Linked DNA regions of Myxosarcina sp. GI1. Each later gene encodes a partner of the first gene's protein in a complex. Links are inferred from orthologs where the notes say so. Each region holds a gene or a part of one and is shown on either strand. Other genes may lie near its edges. The genes, in order: KV40_RS17620 and atpC.

Region 1 (2,998 bases):
CCTACAGTATCTCGCGCCCTACACTGGTGCGGCGATCGCCGAATACTTTATGTATAAAGGTAAAGCTACTTTGGTAATCTACGATGACTTGACCAAACAGGCACAGGCTTATCGTCAAATGTCTCTCTTGCTACGTCGTCCCCCTGGTCGCGAAGCCTATCCTGGAGACGTATTCTATCTTCACTCCCGTCTCTTAGAACGCGCTGCCAAGCTCAACGACAATTTAGGAGGCGGCAGCATGACCGCTCTGCCAATCATCGAAACTCAAGCGGGTGACGTATCGGCATACATTCCCACCAACGTAATTTCCATTACCGACGGACAAATATTCCTCTCTAGCGACCTATTTAACGCTGGCTTTCGTCCTGCCATCAATGCAGGTATTTCGGTATCTCGCGTAGGTTCTGCGGCTCAAACCAAAGCAATTAAGAAAGTTGCAGGTAAACTCAAGCTGGAACTGGCTCAATTTGCCGAACTAGAAGCTTTTTCTCAATTTGCTTCTGATTTGGATGCCGCTACTCAAAATCAGTTAGCGAGAGGACAGCGTTTGCGTCAGATTCTCAAACAGGATCAAAATTCACCTCTATCCGTAGCCGAACAAGTGGCAGTAGTATACTCTGGTCTTAACGGCTATTTAGACGATATTGATGTAGAAAAAGTAAGCGATTTTGCCAAGGGTCTGCGAGAATATCTCGACAATAACAAAGGCAAATACATGGAGATTATTTCTTCAGAAAAAGTGCTAACTGACGAAGCTGAAAATCTCCTCAAAGAAGGTATTAAAGAATACAAGCAAACCTTCAAGGCAGCAGCCTAAGCTGATGAAGTAAGAAGGAAGACGTTAGCTAAAAGAAGGGATTGGGCGGAGGTGCAGGTGCTGAGGTGAGAAAGAAAGTTTGAGTCAGACGTGTTTATTCTGCTTCTTCTTTTTTTTGAAAACCTCCCTTGCACCCTAGCGCAGCGAAGCTCCCCTGCTCCCTTGCTTCCTCGCCAAGTAAGTTGAATACCGATCGGAAAATACAAAAAATGCCCAATCTTAAAGCGATTCGCGATCGCATCTCTTCAGTAAAAAATACCAAAAAAATTACCGAAGCCATGCGCCTGGTAGCAGCAGCTAAGGTACGTCGCGCTCAAGAACAAGTTAATTCCACCCGTCCTTTTGCCGACAGTCTGGCAGAAGTGTTGTACAACCTTAAAGACAGACTGAGATTTGAAGATGTCGATTTGCCTCTTTTCGAGCAACGAGAAGTAAGCAAAGTTGCCCTGTTAGTAATTACTGGCGATCGCGGTTTGTGTGGCGGTTATAATGCCAACGTAATTCGACGAGCCGAACAGAGAGCCAAAGAACTACAGAAAGAAGGAGTTGAATATACCTACGTCTTAATCGGTCGCAAAGCGGTTCAACATTTTAGAAGACGTAATGTTCCAATTAACAAAACCTTTGTAAACTTAGAACAAATTCCTACCGCAGCGGAAGCATCTTCAGTTGCCGACGAACTACTATCTTTGTTTTTATCAGAAACGGTAGATAGAGTCGAGCTAGTTTACACTAAGTTTGTTTCCTTAATTAGTTCTCGTCCTGTAATTCAAACCCTACTGCCACTAACTCCCCAAGGACTGGAAGTAAAAGATGACGAAATTTTCCGCCTGACTACTAGAGGCGGTGAATTTAATGTCGAACGAGAAAAAGTTAGCAGCGAAATGCAAACTTTCCCCAGAGACACAATTTTCGAGCAAGACCCCGTACAAATTCTCGATTCTTTACTGCCTCTTTACCTTAATAACCAGCTTTTGCGTTCTTTACAAGAGGCGGCAGCTAGCGAACTTGCAGCTAGAATGACAGCAATGAACAATGCTAGTGATAACGCCACTGAGTTGATGAAAGATCTTACTCTCTCATACAACAAAGCCAGACAAGCTGCTATTACTCAAGAAATTTTAGAGGTAGTTTCGGGTGCTGAAGCTCTATGATTGATAATTTGCTCGATTTTTGAATTAAAGTTTAAAACGTCTAGAATTTTACTAGGCGTTTTTTTACTATCTAGCGATCGCTCTACCATAAAAAGATAGAGAATTTGGTTTTAAATTCCCAAACGCTGATAAATTTCATCCAGATGCTTGAGATGATGTTGGGGATCGAAACAGGCGGCAATTTCTGATGCGGATAGCTTTTGCTTTACCGTATCGTCTTGCTCGATTAAAGCACGAAAGTTACCTTCTAGCTGATTCCAGGCAGTATGGGCGCAATTTTGTACTACGCGATAGGCTTCTTCTCGGTTCATGCCTTTTTCTACTAAAGCTAGCAACACTCGTTGAGAAAAAATTACCCCGCCATAGACATTCATATTGCGCTTCATGTTTTCGGGATATACCAGCAGATTTTTGACCAAGTTGGTGATTTCTCTCAGCATAAAGTGAGTCAAAATACAGCTATCGGGCAAAATCACCCGTTCTACCGAACTATGAGAAATATCCCGTTCGTGCCACAAAGCGACATTTTCTAAAGCTGCTACGGCGTTACCGCGAATGATTCTTGCCATTCCCGTCAGTCTTTCCGAACGAATCGGGTTGCGTTTGTGGGGCATTGCCGAAGAACCTTTTTGCTTTTTAGAAAAGTATTCTTCTACTTCCAAAACATCGGTACGCTGGAGGTTGCGAATTTCGACGGCAAAGCGTTCGATAGAAGCCGATAGCAACGCTAGCTGCTGCACGAATTCGGCATGGCGATCGCGTGAAATTACCTGAGTTGAAGCCGTATCGGGTTCTAAATCTAACTTCTGACAGGCGATCGCCTCTACTTGTGGATCGACGTTAGCATAAGTCCCCACCGCACCCGAAATCTTACCTACAGCAATATCGCGACTCAATTTTGCCAGGCGATCGCGATTTCGCAGCACTTCAGCCAGCCAACCCGCCAACTTAAAGCCAAAGGTAATTGGTTCGGCATGAATACCATGCGATCGCCCTACCATTACCGTATAGCGGTGTTGCTGTGCCT
Region 2 (3,358 bases), on another replicon or contig:
AAACCGTTATTATGATGGAATTGATCAACAACATTGCCATTCAACACGGTGGTGTATCGGTATTTGGTGGCGTGGGCGAACGCACTCGTGAGGGGAACGACCTCTACAACGAGATGATCGAATCGAACGTAATCGATACTGAAAATCCAGAAAAATCGAAAATTGCCTTGGTATACGGGCAGATGAACGAACCACCAGGCGCGAGAATGCGTGTCGGTCTGTCGGCATTAACTATGGCGGAATACTTCCGCGATGTCAACAAACAGGATGTGTTGTTGTTTATCGATAATATCTTCCGTTTCGTACAGGCAGGTTCTGAAGTATCGGCTCTCTTAGGTAGGATGCCTTCTGCGGTAGGATATCAGCCTACTTTGGGTACCGACGTTGGCGACTTGCAAGAGCGCATTACTTCTACTAAAGAAGGTTCGATTACCTCAATTCAAGCAGTTTACGTTCCTGCCGATGACTTGACCGACCCCGCACCTGCAACTACTTTTGCTCATTTGGATGGAACCACAGTACTATCTCGTAACTTGGCTTCCAAAGGTATTTATCCTGCGGTAGACCCCTTAGATTCATCCAGTACTATGCTTCAGCCTAATATTGTAGGTGAAAAGCATTACAATATCGCTCGTTCGGTACAGTCTACGTTACAACGCTATAAAGAATTACAAGACATTATTGCTATCTTGGGTCTGGACGAACTATCTGAAGAAGACCGCTTGACAGTAGACCGCGCCCGTAAAATCGAGCGTTTCTTGTCTCAGCCTTTCTTTGTAGCTGAAGTATTTACTGGCGCACCTGGCAAATATGTAACTCTAGAAGAGACTATTGCTGGTTTTGAGGCAATTCTCAATGGCGAATTAGACGACTTGCCAGAACAGGCTTTTTATCTAGTAGGCAATATCGAAGAAGCTAAAGAGAAAGCAGAAAAACTAAAAGCTGAAGAATAAATGATTCTCAGCTAACAATAAGTAAGTAGTTAAGGCGTTCCCTAGGAACGTCTATACTTCTTTATTCGCTTGCAGGTAGTTATAAAAATAAAATTCTACCCGAATAATTAGCTTCATTATTAACTAATTGCTGATTCCTCGTTAAATACATATAACTAATAAACATGGCATTAAATTTAAAAGTCATAACCCCAGATAAAACTGTTTGGGACGATACTGTTGAAGAAATTGTTTTGCCTAGTACGACTGGACAGCTAGGCATTCTATCGGGTCACGCTCCCTTGTTAACCGCTTTAGATATTGGTGTGATGCGAATTCGTGCTACCAAAGAATGGAGCAATATAGCTCTATCTGGCGGTTTTGCTGAGGTGGATAACGATGAAATCAAAGTTCTCGTTAACGGCGCAGAGATGGGGGACAACATCGATAAAGAAACCGCTCGTAGCGAGTACGAAGAAGCTGAGGCTAAAGCGCAAGAGTTGGATAACAGTGATGATCGCGCTGCCAAACTACAGGCTACTAAAGCTCTAAAAAAAGCTAGAGCGCGTTTCCAGGCAGCAGGCGGAATGTCTCAGTAATTTTGTCACGATAAAATAATAAATAAATAGGGCAGAATATTTGCATCTGCCCTATCTTTTGAAAGCTTGCTACATATATCGATTAAGCTAAATCGAATAGTTGGCTCTTAAAGTTTGAGATTCCTCTACTTTGAAAGTAGCTCAAATCTCCAATTATTAATTGTTCCAATCGTTGCTTGCTGAAAACAGAGCTTAGTTGGTTCCAGTAAATACAACATCGGGAAACTTAGTCTGTGCTTGTGACATGGGAGTAGTTTTACCCCGTTCTTGCCAAAAGTTAATCACCTCTGTAGCTTTATTGAGGATTTGAATTCTTTCGGCTTCTTCTATCCAGTGCTTTGCTTCTAATTCATCTTTTAGCTGTTGCCAAGCATCATTTCGCGGCCAAAAAAAGTAAGCAGTTAGAGGGCTGGTTCCTTTCCCTACTACTTGATCGACTGCTACGGCAACATCTTTATCTAACCAAAGAACTTTTAATGTAAATCTTGACTCCAATTACGCCTCCAATTTTGAGTATAAATCTATTTATTCACTATATTCCATCTTTTATCTTACCTTATGAAACCAGACAAATTAACCGCAATTGTAATCTTTGATATTGATGGAGTGATTAGAGATGTCGGAAACTCCTATCGTAGAGCGATCGCCGATACTGTCGAACATTTTACCAGTAATGCCTGGCGACCGACTTTAGACGACATAGACTTATTAAAATCAGAAGGAATTTGGAACAACGACTGGAAAGTATCGCAAGAATTAACCTATCGTTATTTTGAAAGCATAGGTAAACTAAGAAGCGAAATCGCGCTCGATTATCCTGAAATTGTAAATTTTTTTCAGGGACGCTATCGTGGCAAAAATGCCGAGTGTTTTGATGGCTATATTACTCAAGAACCTTTATTGATTTCGGTCGATTACCTACAGAAATTGAGCGATCGCGCTATTGGTTGGGGTTTTTTTAGCGGTGCTACCAGAGGGTCAGCAGAATACGTTCTCAAGAAGCGATTGGGTTTAGAAGAGACTGTTTTAGTCGCTATGGAAGATGCACCGAGTAAACCCGATCCAACGGGATTATTTGCGGCGATCGCCCAAATTAATTTTAATTCTAGCTGTCCCGTATTTTATCTTGGCGATACGGTGGCAGATATGTACACTGTAGTCCGCGCCAGACAAATTAGAGCGCAACGTGATTGGATTGGTATCGGTATTCTACCGCCTCACGTACAATCGTCATCGAGTAAAAAAACGGCTTATACAGAAACTTTAGTAGAAGCAGGTGCGACGGCGGTGTTTGACAATGTAGAAGAATTTAACGTTAAAGCGATGGAGCAAACCCTCTCTCATTTAAAGAAAAATTGAGTAGTTAAGTTCAATGTTCGCGCTAATTAGTGAAGTAAAATTTTATACTGACAAAGATACAAATTTAAGTACAAAAAATTCGATCTGAGTGTAAATTCAAACAGAATAATTAATAACAGAAAACAATTCAACCAAGTATTTTGCTAAAAAACTAAGGATTCTTCCCCATAATTTAGTTAATTTGTAAAGTTTAGCTATATTAGTTTATAAGTTTTGATGAAAAATATCTAGTTATCTCAAGAAGCATAGATAATAAATTTAATACTAGATGTTCATTATTTACCTCATTACCAAGCGTGTTAGCAATAACACGCTTTTTTTTGCGGTTATATGAGATATTTAACTGAGATGATGGCTAAATGTGTGTTTGCGTAATTACTAAGAGACTGTTTGTAAATAAAAGATTAAGCAAGTTTTTCATTCCGAGCTAGACGTTTGGACATCAAATGAACCATTGCAATCTAAATT

What was found.
Region 2: the proteins of KV40_RS17620 (region 1) and atpC are in contact, whole or in part, in a cryo-EM structure (PDB 9ITS), measured with the Chloroflexus aurantiacus proteins. The link is inferred for Myxosarcina sp. GI1 from one-to-one orthologs. Residues at the interface, in WP_012258894.1 of Chloroflexus aurantiacus: Pro2, Arg9, Arg10, Arg12, Ser13, Val14, Asn16, Val17, Ile20, Thr21, Met24, Val27, Lys31, Arg34, Ala41, Thr42, Pro44, Tyr45, Arg48, Met49, Val52, Arg88, Leu90, Arg142, Asp145, Ala146, Lys148, Leu149, Val205, Asp206; in WP_012258892.1 of Chloroflexus aurantiacus: Glu6, Val8, Thr9, Ala10, Glu11, Arg12, Val13, Thr26, Lys27, Asp28, Pro39, Leu40, Met41, Thr42, Ile43, Phe66, Glu68, Val69, Leu70, Arg73, Thr75, Leu77, Ala78, Asp79, Arg102, Gln107, Arg110, Asp111, Leu114, Ala117.

The regions. Positions count from the first base shown.
Region 1 is NZ_JRFE01000024.1:32,878-35,875, reverse strand. It holds KV40_RS17620 (F0F1 ATP synthase subunit gamma), read left to right. Parts: upstream 1-1,026; coding sequence 1,027-1,971; downstream 1,972-2,998. Other genes in the region: purB (adenylosuccinate lyase), read right to left, coding at 2,082-2,998; atpA (F0F1 ATP synthase subunit alpha), read left to right, coding at 1-817. UniProt on the Escherichia coli protein: Produces ATP from ADP in the presence of a proton gradient across the membrane. The gamma chain is believed to be important in regulating ATPase activity and the flow of protons through the CF(0) complex.
Region 2 is NZ_JRFE01000001.1:37,613-40,970, forward strand. The notes cover bases 1-2,824. They hold atpC (ATP synthase F1 subunit epsilon), read left to right. Parts: upstream 1-1,117; coding sequence 1,118-1,531; downstream 1,532-2,824. Other genes in these bases: atpD (F0F1 ATP synthase subunit beta), read left to right, coding at 1-953; KV40_RS00185 (30S ribosomal protein PSRP-3), read right to left, coding at 1,724-2,026; KV40_RS00190 (TIGR01548 family HAD-type hydrolase), read left to right, coding at 2,090-2,824. Outside these bases: more of KV40_RS00190, read left to right, coding at 2,825-2,890; KV40_RS32905 (transposase), read right to left, coding at 3,357-3,358. UniProt on the Escherichia coli protein: Produces ATP from ADP in the presence of a proton gradient across the membrane.